Regions from separate parts of the Metapseudomonas otitidis genome, predicted to be linked through region 1. Evidence: predicted binding sites of a transcription regulator. Region 1 holds the regulator's gene; each other region holds the start of a gene.
What was found. The regulator FliA, encoded in region 1, starts transcription of late flagellar genes. The targets are predictions, from matches to a motif close to CTAAAGTTTNNNNNNNNNNNGCCGNTAA.
Positions count from the first base shown of each region.

Region 1 (5,888 bases):
GTGGCAGGCCCGATCCGATCCATGATGTCGCGCTTCGCCCGGTTGGCTGTACCCACCATGAACGTACTGGCCTACCAGGAAATACCGGACAACAAGCAGGTCACCATAGTTGCGACTGTGGGGCAGAACTAACCGAGGTCACAGGCCATGCAGGTCAAACGTTTCTTCGCTGCGGATATGCGCCAGGCCATGAAACTGGTGCGGGACGAACTGGGCGCCGATGCTTCCATCATCGGCACCCGGCGCGTGGCCGGTGGTGTCGAGATCACGGCGGCACTCGACTACCCCATGCCTGCTCCGGCCCCCAGCAAGCCGAACCCGGCCTTGGAAGCGGAGCTGCGCCGCACCCAGGCGCGCATCGCCGAGGCCCATGCCGAGCTGTCCAATCGCGCCGCTCGCGCGGATGCCGGACGCAATCGCCAGCTGGTTCCGGATCGTTCCGAGCCTTCGCCGGAGGCCCTCGAGGCCGCCATGCGCCCGACCCGTCCCGCCGTGGCGCCGGCAGCCGTCGCGGCCGTTCCGGTCACCCCGGCTGCTGCGCCGATGGTCGACCAGCGCGCGCTGGATGCCATGCGTTTCGAGCTCAATGGGCTGCGCGAGCTGATCGAAGTCCAGCTTGGTTCCATCGCCTGGAGCCAGATGCAGAATCGTCGCCCGCAGCAGGCCAATCTGTGGCGTCGCCTGCAGCGGATGGGGCTGCCGGTGGAGCTGTCCCGTGTGCTACTGGAGCGCGTGAGCAGCGTCAAGGATCCGCGCCAGGCCTGGCGCATGGTGCTGGCCCACCTGGCCCACGCCATCCGTACCCCTGCCGAGGAGCCTCTGGAAGAGGGGGGCGTGATCGCCCTGGTCGGTCCCGCCGGCATGGGCAAGACCACCACCCTGGCCAAGCTGGCCGCCCGCTACGTGCTTAAGTACGGCGCCCAGCAGATCGCCCTGGTGAGCATGGACAGCTACCGGATCGGTGCCCAGGAACAGCTGAAGACCCTGGGCCGCATCCTCGGTGTGTCTGTCACTCACGTCGATCCGGGCCAGTCGCTGACCCAGGCTCTCGCCCCCCTCGCACGCAAGCGTGTGGTGCTGATTGATACGGCGGGGCTGCCGGCGAACGATCCGGCGCTTAAAATGCAGCTCGAGACACTGGCCAGTCGCAGCGTGAAAGCGCGCAATTTCCTCGTTTTGGCTGCAACCAGTCAAAGCCAGGTGCTGAAAGCGGCCTACCATAGTTACAAGCGGTGTGGCCTTTCGGGCTGCATCCTGACCAAGCTCGATGAAGCCGCGAGCCTGGGCGAAGTGTTGGGACTGGCTATCGGCCAGCATCTGCCGGTAGCCTATCTCGCTGATGGGCCTCGGATTCCGGATGATCTCCAGGTTCCGCGCAGTCACCAACTGGTGAGCCGTGCGGTGAGCCTTCAGGCACCGGAGGACCCCAGCGAGGAAGCCATGGCCGACCTGTTCGCAGGTCTGTACCAGGCGCCCACTCGCCAGGTTGGATAGAAACCCAGAGCCGCCCGGGATGGGTGGCGTGAATGCGCCAAGTGGCCCAGTCGACGTGAACAAGGTGTGTGATAAATGGGTAGTTTGCATCCCGTACAGGTGATTGCTGTAACCGGTGGCAAGGGCGGTGTCGGCAAGACCAACGTATCCGTGAACCTCTCGCTGGCGCTGGCCGACCTGGGGCGCCGCGTGATGCTGCTGGACGCCGACCTCGGCCTGGCCAACGTCGACGTGCTGCTCGGGCTGACGCCCAAGCGGACCCTGGCGGACGTGATCGCAGGCGAGTGCGACCTGCGTGACGTGCTGCTGCAAGGGCCGGGCGGCGTCCGCATCGTGCCAGCCGCTTCCGGCACGCAGAGCATGGTCCAGCTCTCGCCGATGCAGCATGCCGGCCTGATCCAGGCGTTCAGCGAGATCAGCGACAACCTGGACGTGCTGGTGATCGACACCGCCGCCGGCATCGGCGATGCGGTGGTCAGCTTCGTCCGTGCTGCGCAGGAAGTGATCGTGGTCGTCTGCGACGAGCCTACGTCCATTACCGACGCCTATGCGCTGATCAAGCTGCTCAACCGCGACTTCGGCATGAGCCGTTTCCGGGTCCTGGCCAATATGGCCCACAGCCCGCAGGAAGGTCGCAACCTCTTTGCTAAGCTGACCAAGGTGACCGATCGCTTCCTCGATGTGGCCTTGCAGTACGTCGGCGCCGTCCCCTACGACGAGTCCGTGCGCAAGGCGGTGCAGAAGCAGCGAGCGGTCTACGAAGCGTTCCCGCGTTCGAAATGTGCCCTGGCGTTCAAGGCGATTGCTCAGAAGGTCGACAGCTGGCCGTTACCGGCCAACCCCCGCGGCCACCTTGAGTTCTTCGTCGAGCGACTGGTGCAGCAACCCATCGCGGATTCGACCGTATGACACCACCCGCAAGTGGACTTCGCATGTACAACAAGGCTCAGGCCGGGGATTCCCAGCACCAGCTGATCGAGCGCTACGCGCCCCTGGTCAAGCGGATCGCCTACCACCTGCTGGCACGCTTGCCGGCGAACGTGCAGGTTGAAGACCTCATGCAGGCGGGGATGATCGGCCTGCTGGAAGCATCGAAGAAGTACGACTCCAGCAAGGGTGCGAGTTTCGAGACCTACGCCGGCATCCGCATCCGCGGGGCGATGCTCGACGAGGTCCGCAAGGGCGACTGGGCACCGCGCTCGGTCCACCGCAATACCCGGATGGTCAGCGACGCCATCCGCAAAGTCGAGGCAAGAACTGGACGTGACGCTAAAGATCAGGAGGTTGCGGCCGAACTTGGATTGAGTCTCGAAGATTACTACGGCATCCTGAGCGACACTTTGGGCAGCCGGCTGTTCAGCTTCGACGACCTTCTGGAAGGCGGGGAGCATGGCACGGCGCACGAAGATACCGGAGTCACCCATCTCGAACCTTCGAATGACCTGGAAGACGAGCGCTTCCAGGCGGCGCTGGCCGATGCCATCGCCAATCTGCCGGAACGAGAGCGCCTGGTGCTGGCGCTGTATTACGACGAAGAGCTGAATTTGAAGGAAATCGGTGAAGTGCTGGGAGTCAGTGAATCCCGAGTCAGCCAGTTGCACAGCCAGTGCGCCGCACGTCTGCGGGCCCGGCTGGGTGAGTGGCGTGCCTGAAGCACACCGGTTTTTCGATTGAACGACGCCCCCGTGACCCGGGGGCGTTCAGGACTGTACGGAGGTCGATTTGGACAAGAACATGAAAATCCTCATCGTGGACGATTTCTCTACGATGAGACGCATCATCAAGAACCTCCTGCGTGATTTGGGCTTCACCAACACCGCAGAGGCCGACGACGGCACAACCGCCTTGCCGATGCTGCACAGCGGCAATTTCGATTTCCTGGTCACCGACTGGAACATGCCCGGCATGACTGGCATCGACCTGCTGCGAGCCGTGCGCGCTGACGAGCGCCTGAAGCACCTGCCGGTGCTGATGGTGACTGCTGAAGCCAAGCGCGATCAGATCATCGAAGCCGCCCAGGCCGGCGTGAACGGGTACGTGGTCAAGCCGTTCACGGCCCAGGTGCTCAAAGAGAAGATTGAAAAGATCTTCGAGCGGGTCAACGGCTGATGCCAGTCGCGAGGACGCCATGGATAAAGATTCCCAGTCGGGAGACCTCGAGTCGACCCTGAAAAATCATGCACGCGAGCTGGTGGAAACCCTTGAAAAGGGCAACTTCGGCGATGCGGTGCAACTGATCCACGAACTGAACAAGGTTCGCGACCGCGGCCTCTATCAGGAAGTCGGCAAGCTCACCCGCGAGTTGCACAATGCGATCGTCAACTTCCAGATCGATCCGCATTTGCCCCACGCCAAGGAAATGTCCCAGATCGCCGATGCGACGGATCGTCTCTCCTACGTCGTGCACATGACGGAGAAGGCAGCCAACCGCACCATGGATCTGGTGGAGGAGAGCGCACCGCTGCTCAATGGCCTGGGCGATGAAGCCCAGAGCCTTTCCGAGGAGTGGGGGCGCTTCATGCGGCGCGAGATCGGCGCGGATGCGTTCCGGGAGTTGGCCAAGCGCATCGAATCGTTCCTGGCGCGCAGCCAGCGCGACACCGAGCAGCTATCCTCCCATATGAACGACATCCTGCTGGCACAGGACTATCAGGACCTGACCGGGCAAGTGATCAAACGCGTCACCCAGTTGGTGACCGAAGTTGAGCACAACCTGGTGAAACTGGTGCTGATGGCCAGTGATGTAGACCGTTTCGCAGGCATTCAACATGACCGCGAAGCGATGGTTGTCGAGAAAGAAAAACTAAAAGATCCATCTAGGGGTGAAGGTCCGCAGATCAATGCCGATAAGCGTGATGACGTCGTGGCCGATCAGGTCGACGTCGATGATCTGTTATCCAGCCTTGGTTTCTAGGGGAGCCGCCTAATGAGCTTCGACGCCGATGAAGAAATCCTCCAGGACTTCCTGGTAGAGGCCGGCGAAATACTGGAGCAATTGTCCGAGCAGCTCGTTGAGCTGGAGAGCCGTCCGGACGATATGGATCTGCTCAATGCCATTTTCCGGGGTTTCCACACGGTCAAGGGCGGAGCTGGTTTCCTCCAGCTAAACGCCCTTGTGGAATGCTGCCACATCGCCGAAAACGTGTTCGACATCCTCCGCAAGGGTGCGCGTCGAGTCGATGCCGAGCTGATGGACGTGGTGCTTCAGGCACTGGATACCGTCAACGAGATGTTCAGCCAGGTACGCGAGCGCTCCGAGCCGACGCCCGCCACGCCCGAGCTGCTGGCCGCATTGTCGCGCCTGGCAGAGCCTGCGGGTGCGTCCGAGCCTGAGCCTGTTGCTGAGGCTTTTGAACCTGAGCCCGAGCCCGAGCCGGAGGCCGAAGAGCCTGCCGCGCCGGCATCGGGCGACATCACCGACAGCGAGTTCGAGCAACTGCTGACGGCGCTGGACGAGCCTTCTGGTTCCGCTGCCGAACCCGCAGCCGGCAACGAAGCGGCCGCGTCGGATGAAATTACCGATGACGAGTTCGAAGCGCTGCTGGACCAGCTCCATGGCAAGGGCAAGTTCGTCGGCGATGCGGCGCCAGCTGCCAGTGCGCCCAAGGCGCCCGAGCCGGTTGCTGCCCCTTCTGCCTCGCCGGGCGGCGATGACATCACCGATGATGAGTTTGAAGCCCTGCTTGACCAGCTTCACGGCAAGGGCAAGTTCGTCGCCCCTGCTGTGGATGACACCGCACCGGCTGCTGTCGCGTCTGCGCCCGATACCGCAGCACCGGCTGCGCCGGGCGGCGACAACATCACCGATGACGAGTTCGAAGCCCTGCTGGACCAGCTCCATGGCAAGGGCAAGTTCGTCGCGGAGGCTCCTGCCTCGTCAGCCCCGGCCAAGCCGGCGGCACCTGCGAAGCCCGCTGCGGCACCCGCCAAGCCTGCGGCCACACCCGCCGCGAAAGCGACCGAGCCGGCGAAGCCTGCTGCCGCCAAGCCCGAACCTGCCAAGCCTGCGCCGGCAGCTGCCCGTCCGGCTGCGCCGACGGCTAACGGAGACAAGGCTGCTCCTGCGGCAGCCAGCGAAACGGAAACCACCGTACGGGTGGACACCGCTCGCCTGGACGAGATCATGAACATGGTGGGCGAGCTGGTACTGGTGCGTAACCGCCTGGTGCGTCTCGGTGCCAACAGCGGTGACGAGGCCATGGCCAAGGCCGTGTCGAACCTCGACGTGGTGACCGCCGACCTGCAGACCGCGGTGATGAAGACCCGCATGCAGCCCATCAAGAAGGTCTTCGGCCGCTTCCCGCGTCTCGTGCGCGACCTGGCCCGCAACCTGAAGAAAGAGATCAACCTCGAGCTGGTGGGGGAGGAGACCGACCTCGACAAGAACCTCGTCG
Region 1 covers NZ_AP022642.1:3,946,364-3,952,251, reverse strand. Annotated here, with positions in the region: gene flhA (flagellar biosynthesis protein FlhA) at 1-132, shown strand, start outside; gene flhF (flagellar biosynthesis protein FlhF) at 148-1,494, shown strand; gene fleN (flagellar synthesis regulator FleN) at 1,570-2,403, shown strand; gene fliA (RNA polymerase sigma factor FliA) at 2,400-3,146, shown strand; gene PotMrB4_RS18115 (chemotaxis response regulator CheY) at 3,229-3,603, shown strand; gene PotMrB4_RS18110 (protein phosphatase CheZ) at 3,623-4,408, shown strand; gene PotMrB4_RS18105 (chemotaxis protein CheA) at 4,421-5,888, shown strand, end outside.

Region 2 (5,888 bases), 230 kb from region 1:
CGTCGATCCACTCGGCCTCGGCGCGGGAGGCATCGCCCTGGGCACTGAGCAGGGCGTTCTGCTGGTCGGTGGGGTCGAGGGTGGCGAGCAGGGTGCCGGTTTCCACGCTGTCGCCGACATTGAGGGTGCGTGCGGCGATGCGGCCGTTGGTGCGAAAGCCCAGGGTCGTCTCGTAGCGGGCCTGGATGCTGCCGGCGAAGCGGCCGACCTGGTGGACGTCGTCGCTGCGCACGGTGACGTAGAGCACCGGGCGCGGCGCCGGGGCCTCGTCCGCCTCCTGGGAGCAACCGGCCAGTGCGGCCAATGCAAGGGCTGGCAGCCAGGGCTTCATGGGCGGGCCTCCGTCCGGGTGCGGGGCTCGGCGCTGGCGCTGTGCTCCACCGGCTCGGCGGCCTGTTCGTCACGGGCCACTTCCACCTTCTGCCCGGGGTGCAGCATCTGGCCGCCCGCCACCACGACCCGCTGCCCGGCGGCCAGGCCTTCGCCGACGATCACCCGTTCGCGGGCGTAGCTGACCCGGCCCACCGGTTGCAGGTGGGCGCGGTCCTCGTCGTCCAGCACCCACACCGCCGGGTTCCGGCCCTGCTTGAACAGTGCCGACCAGGGCAGCACCACGCGGGGCTGCGCGGCCTGCGGCAGCTCGGCTCCCACCACGCTGCCCAGGCCCATGGCGGCGGGGACCCGGTCGAGGCCGACCTTCACCTTCAGCGTGCCGCTGCGGTCGTCGACGGTGGGGGTGACTTCGCGGATGCGGCCCTCGACCTGCACGGTCGGGTCGGAGAGCAGGTGGACGCTGACCGGCTGATCGCCCTGGTCGCCCTGGAACAGCGATTCGTAGACGTTGAACACGGCGTCCCGCTCGCCTTCGCCGGCCAAGGTGAAGATCGGCAGGGTGGCCTGCACCACCTGGCCGACCTCGCCGCTGCGCTGGGTGATGACGCCGTCGGTGGAGGCCTTGAGTTCGGTGTAGGAGAGCTGATCCTCGGCGGAGGCCTGCTGGGCGAGGGCGGCGTCCAGGGCGCTTTGTGCGGCACGGCGCTCGGCCTGGGCGCGGTCGTATTCGCTGCGGCTGGTGTAGCCCTTGGGCAGCAGTTGGCCCTGGCGCCTGAAGTCGACCTCGGCCAGGCGCAGCCGCGCCTGCTCGGCCGCGACGGCGGCGCGGGCGTTGTCCACCTGGGTGCGCAGCTCCTGCGGGTCGAGGCGGGCCAGGACCTGGCCGGCCTGCACCCGGTCGCCCACGTCGACATGGCGTTCGATGATCTTGCCGCCGACGCGGAAGGCCTGCTGCGCCTCGACCCGCGCCTGGATATCGCCCACCACGCTGGGGCGCGGGGCGTAGTCGGTGCGGGTGGCCTCGCGCACCAGTACGCGGGGCAGGTGTTCCTGCGGTGTGTCCTGGCCGCAGCCGGCCAGTGCCAGCGTCGCCAGGCAGAACGCGAGTGTGGGCGTTCGGGTTGCCATCCGTTTCCCCATCCTTGTCAGACTGCCGCGCCCACGCGAGCGCAGCGGGATACGAACTGTGAGTGGGGCGAAGCGGGAACGTTCAAGTGGAATCTTCAGGCCGGCGGCCCGACCCGGTGCGGATCTGCGGCGAAAAGACCTGTACGGCGCCGGTCGAACGGGTCAGGGAGGCGCGGCGGCGAGCGGGCGGCACAACGAAAAAGAGCGCCCTGGGGCGCTCCGTTTCGACCGGGTGGGGTTCAGCGGTTGAAGCGGTCCACCAGGGAGTACTGGCCGTGGGCGGTGTGGGCCAGCTCTTCGCTCAGCAGCGCGGTGCGCTGGGCTTCGCCGGAGGTCTGGTCGGCGAGCTGGGCGATGCTGCCGATGCGCACGTTGATCTCTTCGGCCACGGCGCTCTGTTCCTCGGTGGCGGCGGCGATCTGGTCGGTCATGGCGGTGATGTTGGCCACGGCTTCGCTGATGCCCACCAGGGCCTGGTCGGCCTGCAGCACCTGCTCGACGCCTTCGTCGGCCTGGCGACGACCGTTCTCCATGGTGCGCACGGTTTCCTCGGCGGTCTTCTGCAACTGGGCGATGAGCTGGTGGATCTGCCCGGTGGACTCGGCGGTGCGCTGCGCCAGGGAGCGCACCTCGTCGGCCACCACGGCGAAGCCCCGGCCCATCTCGCCGGCACGGGCAGCCTCGATGGCGGCGTTGAGGGCCAGCAGGTTGGTCTGGTCGGCGATGCCCTTGATCACGTCCACCACGCCACCGATCTCGTTGCTGTCCTGGGCCAGGCGGGCGACGGTCTCGCTGGTCTCGATCACCGACTGCGACAGGCGCTCGATGGCGGCGCGGGTCTCGGCGGCGACATGCCTGCCCTGGGTGGTGAGGCGGTTGGCCTCCTGGGTGGCGTCGGCGGTGCGCTGGACGTTGGAGGCAACTTCCTGGGTGGTGGCGGCCATCTGGTTGACGGCGGTGGCCGCCTGGTCGGTTTCCTGGCGCTGGCGCTCCAGCCCGTCGGAGCTGTTGTGGGCCAGGGCATCGGCCTGGCGGGCCTGGTCGGTGAGGTGCTCGGCGGTGTCCTGCAGGCGGGTGAGGCAGGTCTTGAGGCGTGCCTCCTGGCTGAGCAGGGCCATCTCCAGGCGGGCCTGGTCGCCCCGGCTGTCGGTGTACATCCGCGCGATCAGCGGGTCGGAGGTGGTCTGCTCGGCCAGGTGCAGCAGGCGCTTGATGCCGCGCCCTTGCCAGGCAAGGCCGATCAGCCCGAGGGGCACGGAGAGCAGCGCCGCGAGCAGGAAGCCCCAGTGGGAGGTCAGCCAGGCACCGATGAAGAAGCCGATCTGGCTGATGAGGATGAACGGCAGCCAGTCCTGCAGCACCGGCAGCCAGCGGTCCTGGCTGGGGATGGCGGACTTGCCGGCGTTGATCCGTGCGTAGAGCGCTTCGGCCCGGCGCACCTGCTCGGCGGTGGGCTTGACCCGCACCGACTCGTAGCCGGTGACCTGGCTGCCCTCGAAGATGGGCGTGACGTAGGCGTTGACCCAGTAGTGGTCGCCGTTCTTGCAGCGGTTCTTGACGATGCCCATCCACGGCCGGCCCTTCTTCAGGGTGGCCCACATGTGGGCGAACACGGCGGGGGGTACGTCCGGGTGGCGGACGAGGTTGTGCGGAGCGTGGATCAGCTCCTCCCTGGAATAGCCGCTGATATCGACGAAGGCCTGGTTGCAGTAGGTGATGACACCCTTGCCGTCCGTGGTCGAAATGAGGCGCTGCTCGGCGGGGTAGGTCCTTTCGCGTTGGGTAACCGGTTGGTTGTTTCTCATGTTGTTCTTCCGCAAGGCTTGAGGCGGGTATCGGCTCTGGTGAACCAAAGTTGAGCCATTTTTTGCCGTGCAGTGTAAACAGTTTGTGTCGTGTCGCCGTCGGGAAAGTTTCCTGCCAGCCCGCGACCCAGAGCCCTTGCGGGGCTCCGGGCCGCTTACAGGTCAGGCTGCGAGCAGCTGGCGCAGCACGTAGTGGAGGATGCCGCCGGCCTTGAAGTACTCCACTTCATTGAGGGTGTCGATGCGGCAGAGCACCTCGACATTCTCGTGGGAGCCGTCCTCGCGGGTGATCTCCAGGGTCAGGTCCATGCGCGGGCGCAGCTCCACGCCGCTGAGCCCGAGGACGGCGATCCGCTCGCGCCCGGTCAGGCCCAGGCGCTTGCGGTCGATGCCGCCGGTGAACTGCAGCGGCAGCACGCCCATGCCCACCAGGTTGGAGCGGTGGATACGCTCGAAGCTCTCGGCGATCACCGCCTTGACCCCCAGCAGGTTGGTGCCCTTGGCCGCCCAGTCGCGGGAGGAGCCGGTGCCGTATTCCTTGCCGGCGATGATCACCAGCGGCGTGCCTTCGGCCTGGTAGCGCATGGCGGCGTCGTAGATGGCCAGCTTCTCGCCGCTGGGCACGTGGAGGGTGTTGCCGCCTTCCTCGCCGCCCAGCATTTCGTTGCGGATGCGGATGTTGGCGAAGGTGCCGCGCATCATCACCTCGTGGTTGCCCCGGCGCGAGCCGTAGGAGTTGAAGTCGGCCGGCTCCACGCCGTGCTCGCGCAGGTAGCGCCCGGCCGGGCTGTCGGCCTTGATGTTGCCGGCGGGGGAGATGTGGTCGGTGGTCACCGAATCTCCCAGCAAGGCGAGGATGCGGGCGCGCTGCACGTCCGTCACCCGGGGCGGTTCGCCGCCGATGTCGGCGAAGAACGGCGGGTGCTGGATGTAGGTGGAGTCGGCTTGCCAGGCGTATGTGTCGGCGTCCGGCACCTGGATCGCCTGCCAGGTCTCGTCGCCGGTGAAGACTTCGGCGTATTCCTTGCGGAACATCGCGGTGTCCACCTTGGCGATGGCTTCGGCCACCTCCTGCTGGCTGGGCCAGATGTCCTTGAGGTACACCGGCTGGCCGTTGCGGTCCTCGCCCAGGGGCTCGCGGCTGAGGTCCAGGCGCACGCTGCCGGCCAGGGCATAGGCGACCACCAGGGGCGGGGAGGCCAGCCAGTTGGTCTTCACCAATGGGTGCACGCGGCCTTCGAAGTTGCGGTTGCCGGAGAGCACCGAGGCCACCGTCAGGTCGCCCTGCTGGATGGCCTGCTCGATGGGTTCCAGTAACGGCCCGGAGTTGCCGATGCAGGTGGTGCAGCCGTAGCCCACCAGGTCGAAACCCAGGGTGTCGAGGTACGGGGTCAGCCCGGCGGCGGCGAAGTACTCGGTCACCACCTTGGAGCCGGGGGCCAGGGAACTCTTCACCCAGGGCTTGCGCGCCAGGCCCTTCTCCACGGCCTTCTTCGCCAGCAGCCCGGCCGCCATCATCACGCTGGGGTTGGAAGTGTTGGTGCAGGAGGTGATGGCGGCGATCACCACGGCGCCATCCTCCAGGCGGTAGCTCCGGCCCTCGTGCTGGTACTCGGCCGTGCCGCGCTGGGCCTGGCCTCCGGTGCCGGCCGGGGCGGGCTGCAGGGCGAGGAGGTCATCGAAGGTCTTGGCCACGCGGGTCAGCGGGACGCGGTCCTGCGGGCGCTTGGGGCCGGCCAGACTGGCTTCCACCGTGCCCATGTCCAGGGCCAGGCTGTCGGTGAACAGCGGCTCGTCGCCGGCATTGCGCCACAGGCCCTGGGCCTTGCAGTAGGCCTCCACCAGCTTGACGGTGGCCTCGGGCCGGCCGGACAGGCGCAGGTAGCCGAGGGTCACCTCGTCCACCGGGAAGAAGCCGCAGGTGGCCCCGTATTCCGGCGCCATGTTGGCCAGGGTGGCGCGGTCGGCCAGGGGCAGTTCCGCCAGGCCGTCGCCGTAGAATTCGACGAATTTCCCCACCACCCCTTTCTTGCGCAGCATCTGGGTGACCGTCAGCACCAGGTCGGTGGCGGTGATGCCCTCGCGCAGCTTGCCGCTGAGCTTGAAGCCGACCACCTCGGGAATCAGCATCGACACCGGCTGGCCGAGCATGGCCGCCTCCGCCTCGATGCCGCCGACGCCCCAGCCGAGCACGCCGAGGCCGTTGATCATGGTGGTGTGGGAGTCGGTGCCCACCAGGGTGTCGGGGAAGGCGTAGGTCAGACCGTCTTCCTCCCGTGTCCAGACGGTGCGGCCGAGGTATTCCAGGTTCACCTGGTGGCAGATGCCGGTGCCCGGCGGCACCACGCTGAAGTTGTCGAAGGCGCTCTGGCCCCAGCGCAGAAAGGCATAGCGCTCGCCATTGCGGGCCATCTCCAGCTCCACGTTGCGGGCGAAAGCCTCGGGGCTGGCGTAGCGGTCCACCATCACCGAGTGGTCGATCACCAGGTCCACCGGGGAGAGCGGATTGATCTTCTGCGGGTCGCCCCCGGCGCTGGCCACGGCATCGCGCATGGCGGCCAGGTCGACCACCGCCGGCACGCCGGTGAAGTCCTGCATCAGCACCCGCGCCGGGCGGTACTG
Region 2 covers NZ_AP022642.1:3,713,719-3,719,606, reverse strand. Annotated here, with positions in the region: gene PotMrB4_RS17005 (efflux RND transporter periplasmic adaptor subunit) at 1-331, opposite strand, end outside; gene PotMrB4_RS17000 (efflux RND transporter periplasmic adaptor subunit) at 328-1,461, opposite strand; gene PotMrB4_RS16995 (methyl-accepting chemotaxis protein) at 1,701-3,266, opposite strand; gene acnA (aconitate hydratase AcnA) at 3,429-5,888, opposite strand, start outside.
Region 2: the regulator FliA is predicted to act here: its motif matches at 3,294-3,321, upstream of PotMrB4_RS16995 (methyl-accepting chemotaxis protein).

Region 3 (5,888 bases), 2.5 Mb from region 1:
CCAGGTCGGCCTGGCGCAGCAGTACAACAGCTTCGCCGGCCAGGCCGCGAGCTTCGGCGTGGTGGACGCCAAGAGCGCCAACATCGAGAGCTACGTGACCGAAGAAGCGCTGGATGGCCTGTTCAAGATGATCGCCGAGCAGGAAGCGAGCATCCGCCAGAACCCGGCCGGTGCCGCCACCAGCCTGGCGAAGAAAGTGTTCGGCGTGCTCTGAGCCCGCCCACACTAAGAAAAAGCCCGGCATCTGCCGGGCTTTTTTATCAGTCGTTGCGCGAAGGCGACAGCAACTCGATCTTGTAGCCGTCCGGGTCCTCGACGAAGGCCAGGATGCTGGTGCCGTGCTTCATCGGCCCCGGCTCGCGGGTGACCTTGCCGCCACGGGCGCGGATGTCTTCGCAGGCCTTGTAGACGTCCGCCACTTCCAGGGCGATGTGGCCGTAGCCGGTGCCCAGTTCGTACTTGTCCACGCCCCAGTTGTGGGTCAGCTCGATCACGCTGTTGTGGGCCTCGTCGCCGTAGCCGACAAACGCCAGGGTGAACTGGCCGTCCGGGTAGTCCTTGCGACGCAGCAGGGTCATGCCCAGGACTTCGGTGTAGAAGGCGATGGATTTGTCCAGATCGCCGACGCGCAGCATGGTATGCAGCAGTCTCATCAGGGATTCCTCTTGTTGCCCGATCAGGGCTCATAAAAGCAGAACCCCGGCTCGTGGCCGGGGTTCCTTTTGGCACGGGGCGCTCAGCTTATCAGAACAGCTTGCGGCCCTTGCCGGCGGCGATGCGCATGCGCAGGGCGTTGAGCTTGATGAAGCCCGCCGCGTCCGCCTGGTTGTACGCGCCGCCATCTTCTTCGAAGGTGGCGATGTTGGCGTCGAACAGCGAGTCGTCGGACTTGCGGCCCACGACGATGACGTTGCCCTTGTACAGCTTCAGGCGTACCACACCGTTCACGTTGGCCTGGGAGGCGTCGATCATCTGCTGCAGCATCAGGCGCTCGGGGCTCCACCAGTAGCCGGTGTAGATGAGGCTGGCGTACTTGGGCATCAGCTCGTCTTTCAGGTGAGCCACTTCGCGGTCCAGGGTGATGGACTCGATGGCGCGGTGGGCCTTGAGCATGATGGTGCCGCCGGGGGTCTCGTAGCAGCCGCGGGACTTCATGCCGACGTAGCGGTTCTCGACGATATCGAGGCGGCCGATGCCGTTCTCGCCACCGATGCGGTTCAGCTCGGTCAGCACCTGGGCCGGGGTCATGTCCTTGCCGTCGATGGCGACGATGTCACCGGCGCGGTAGGTCAGCTCGATGTAGGTCGGGGTGTTCGGCGCGGCTTCCGGGGACTTGGTCCAGCGCCACATGTCCTCTTCGTGCTCGGTCCAGGTGTCTTCCAGCACGCCGCCCTCATAGGAGATGTGCAGCAGGTTGGCATCCATGGAGTACGGGGACTTCTTCTTGCCGTGGCGCTCAATCGGGATGCCGTGCTTCTCGGCGTAGTCCATCAGCTTCTCGCGGGACAGCAGGTCCCACTCACGCCAGGGGGCGATGACCTTGACGCCCGGCTTCAGCGCGTAGGCGCCCAGCTCGAAGCGGACCTGGTCGTTGCCCTTGCCGGTGGCACCGTGGGAGATGGCGTCGGCGCCGGTCTCGTTGGCGATCTCGATCAGGCGCTTGGCGATCAGCGGGCGGGCGATGGAAGTGCCCAGCAGGTACTCGCCTTCGTAGATGGTGTTGGCGCGGAACATCGGGAACACGAAGTCGCGGACGAACTCTTCGCGCAGGTCATCGATGTAGATTTCCTTGACGCCCATGGCCTGGGCCTTGGCACGGGCCGGCTCGACCTCCTCGCCCTGGCCGAGGTCGGCGGTGAAGGTCACCACTTCGCAGTTATAGGTATCTTGCAGCCACTTCAGGATCACCGAGGTGTCCAGGCCACCGGAATAAGCCAGGACAACCTTCTTCACGTCCGCCATGCCATCAACTCCACGGGGTTGTACGAAAACCGGGGATTCTACTGACCCTGGCGGCCAAATTACAGTGGCGCGACAGGCAATGACGACCAGGCGACAGATTCTTTCGATCCGGCGCCGCTCAGGAGGCGGACGCCGGCTTGGCAGGCGCCGGGCTGGCGGTCGGGGGCACGGCAGGCGCCGTGGAAGGTGCGGCAGGGGCCGTCGCCGGTGCCGGCTCGGCGGCCGGTGCGGCGGCTGGGGTTTCCGCCGGGGGTGCCTCCGGCTCCTTTGACAGGGCCACGGCGACCCGGCGGTTCTTCGCCCGGTTGGCCTCGTTGGTGTTGGGCACCAGCGGATAGCGCTCGCCGTGGAAGCGCATCACCATCTGCGACTCCGGCACGCCATTGGCCTTGAAGTAGTCGAACACCGCCAGCGCCCGGCGCCGCGACAGGTCGCGGTTGGTCAGGCGGTTGCCGGCGTTGTCGGAGTGGCCGTCGATCTCGATGTGGTTCACCGCCGGGTCGGCCTTCATGTAGTCGAGGACGATCTCCAGCTTGGCGCGGGCCATCGGGTCCAGCGCCACGCCGCCGCCGGGAAATCCCAGCTCCAGCTTCTTCACCTGGTCGAAGTTCACCGGCAGCAGCTTGGCGGTGCAGGCCAGGTAGTCGTTGTAGGCCTTGTTGAAATGCACCGGCAGCAGGCGCACCTCCAGGGCGTCCCCGCCCTGCTGGGTGCGGTGGCGCACCAGCGGGCTGCGCCCTTCCAGCAGGCCGGTGAGCAGGCGCCCGCCCTGCAGCTGGTTGCTGTTGAACGGCACTTCGCCGTTGCCCACCGCCACGGCGCCGAGGTTGATATCGCCACGCCCGGGCTGCCAGGGCGCCGCCGCTGCGAGCAAAGTCGCCTGGCCGCCGCCCATCCAGCGCTCGTTAGGCTTGAGGCGGAAGGTGACCTGCTCGCCGGCACGGCGGACGAACTCTCCGCTGCCGAAGTCGGTGATTGGCTGCGACAGGCGGCACTCGAACTTGTCCCCTTCCACCTTCCACTCCACCTTCTCCAGGCGGGTCTGGAAGGTGATGGCCATGGCCGGCAGGGCAATGAGGCTGAGCAGGGCGATGGGAAAAGCGCGCACGGCTGGCTCCGGGGAAAGACGTCAGGTTCACAAGGGCTATCGGTGCGAAGGCGGAAAACTTAAGCGCCGTTCGGCGCCCTCGGGCCTGACGCGCCGCCCGTGCCCCGGCCGGGCTTTTCCGGTAGCATGCACGCCGAGTTTCACCCGCCTGGAATCCCCCCATGTCCGACCGCCTGACCCTGCTGCGTCCCGACGACTGGCACATCCACCTGCGTGATGGCGCCGTGCTGGCCCACACCGTGGCCGATGCCGCGCGCACCTTCGGCCGCGCCATCATCATGCCCAACCTGGTGCCCCCGGTGCGCAACGCCGAGGAAGCCGACGCCTACCGCCAGCGCATCCTCGCCGCCCGTCCGGCCGGCAGCGGGTTCGAACCGCTGATGGTGCTGTACCTCACCGACCGCACCCGCCCCGAGGACATCCGCGCCGCCAAGGCCAGCGGTTTCGTCCACGCCGCCAAGCTCTACCCGGCAGGCGCCACCACCAACTCCGATTCCGGGGTGACGCGCATCGACGCCATCTTCCCGGTGCTGGAAGCCATGGCCGAAGTCGGCATGCTGCTGCTGGTGCACGGCGAAGTAACCCGCAGCGAGATCGACGTGTTCGACCGCGAGAAGGCCTTCATCGACGAGCACCTGGTGCGTGTCGTCGAGCGCTTCCCCACCCTGAAGGTGGTGTTCGAGCACATCACCACCGGTGACGCCGTGCAGTTCGTGCGCTCGGCCTCCAGCAACGTGGGCGCCACCATCACCGCCCACCACCTGCTGTACAACCGCAATCACATGCTGGTGGGCGGCATCCGCCCGCACTTCTATTGCCTGCCCATCCTCAAGCGCAACGTGCACCAGGAAGCCCTGCTGGACGCTGCCACCAGCGGCAGCCCGCAATTCTTCCTCGGCACCGACTCCGCGCCCCACGCCCAGCACGCCAAGGAAGCCGCTTGCGGCTGCGCCGGCTGCTACACCGCGTATGCGGCCATCGAGCTGTACGCCGAGGCCTTCGAGCAGCGCAACGCCCTGGACAAGCTGGAAGCCTTCGCCAGCCACCACGGCCCCGATTTCTACGGCCTGCCGCGCAACACCGACACCATCACCCTGGTACGCGAGGACTGGACCGCTCCGGCCACCCTGCCCCTGGGCGAGAACAGCGTGGTGCCCCTGCGCGCGGGCGAAACCCTGCGTTGGCGACTGCTGGAGGGCCAGGCGTGAGCGAGGAATTCTTCGACGACGAACTCGACGGCAGCCTGCCGTCCGGCCCGCGCCACCCGATGGCGGCACGCTTCCGTGGCTACCTGCCGGTGGTGGTGGACGTGGAGACCGGTGGTTTCAACTGCGCCACCGACGCCCTGCTGGAGATCGCGGCCACCACCATCTCGATGGATGAAGGCGGCTTCCTCTACCCGGACCACACGCACTTCTTCCGGGTCGAGCCCTTCGAGGGCGCCAACATCGAACAGGCCGCCCTGGAGTTCACCGGGATCAAGCTGGACCACCCGCTGCGCATGGCCGTGACCGAGGAACATGCCCTGGGCGAGATCTTCCGGGGCCTGCGCAAGTCCATCAAGGCACACGGCTGCAAGCGCGCCATCCTCGTGGGGCACAACAGCAGCTTCGACCTGGGCTTCCTGAATGCCGCCGTGAACCGCACCGGCATCAAGCGCAACCCCTTCCACCCCTTCTCCAGCTTCGACACCGCCACCCTGGCGGGCCTGGCCTACGGCCAGACGGTGCTGGCCAAGGCCTGCCAGGCCGCCGGCATCGAATTCGATGGCCGCGAGGCACACTCGGCACGCTACGACACCGAGAAGACCGCCGAGCTGTTCTGCGGCATCGTCAACCGCTGGAAGGAAATGGGCGGCTGGATCGACGACTGATCCCACCGCCACGAAAAAGGCCGCCCGTACCTGGTACGCGCGGCCTTTTTTGTCTTTCTGCGCTGCAGCAAAACGGGGGCCGAAGCCCCCGTTCACGTTTCCTGATCAGGCCCGCTCGGCCGGCTTGACCCTGAACCAGGCCGCATAGAGCGCCGGCAGGAACAGCAGGGTCAGCGCGGTGGCGACGATCAGGCCGCCCATGATAGCCACCGCCATGGGGCCGAAGAACACGCTGCGCGACAGCGGGATCATTGCCAGCACCGCCGCCAGGGCGGTGAGCACGATGGGCCGGAAACGGCGCACCGTGGCCTCGATGATGGCGTGCCAGCGGTCCAGGCCGGCGCTGATGTCCTGCTCGATCTGGTCCACGAGGATCACCGAGTTGCGCATGATCATCCCCGACAGGGCGATGGTGCCGAGCATCGCCACGAAGCCGAACGGCTGGCGGAACACCAGGAGGAACAGGGTCACGCCGATCAGCCCCAGGGGCGCGGTGAGGAACACCATGGCCGAGCGCGAGAAGCTCTTGAGCTGCAGCATCAGCAGCGTCAGCACCACCACGATGAACAGCGGCACACCAGCGTTGACCGACTTCTGCCCGCGCGCGGAGTCCTCCACCGTGCCGCCCACCTCCAGCAGGTAGCCGCTGGGCAGCTCGGCGCGGATCGGGTCGAGGGTCGGCTGGATCTGCGTCACCAGGCTGGCCGGCAGCGACTTGTCGTAGATGTCGGCGCGCACGGTGACCGTCGGCAGGCGGTTGCGGTGCCAGATGATGCCTTCCTCGAAGCCGTATTCCAGGGTCGCCACCTGGGACAGCGGCACACTGCGGCCGCTGTCGGTGGGCACCGCCAGGCTCGGCAGCAGGGCCAGCTCCTCGCGCTCACGCGGGGTGCCGCGCAGGAGGATGTCGATCAGCTCGTTGTCCTCGCGGTACTGGCTGACAGT
Region 3 covers NZ_AP022642.1:1,495,503-1,501,390, reverse strand. Annotated here, with positions in the region: gene PotMrB4_RS07035 (DUF4197 domain-containing protein) at 1-214, shown strand, start outside; gene gloA (lactoylglutathione lyase) at 261-653, opposite strand; gene PotMrB4_RS07025 (argininosuccinate synthase) at 745-1,962, opposite strand; gene PotMrB4_RS07020 (flagellar protein MotY) at 2,081-3,070, opposite strand; gene pyrC (dihydroorotase) at 3,232-4,278, shown strand; gene rnt (ribonuclease T) at 4,275-4,943, shown strand; gene PotMrB4_RS07005 (efflux RND transporter permease subunit) at 5,049-5,888, opposite strand, start outside.
Region 3: the regulator FliA is predicted to act here: its motif matches at 3,107-3,134, upstream of PotMrB4_RS07020 (flagellar protein MotY).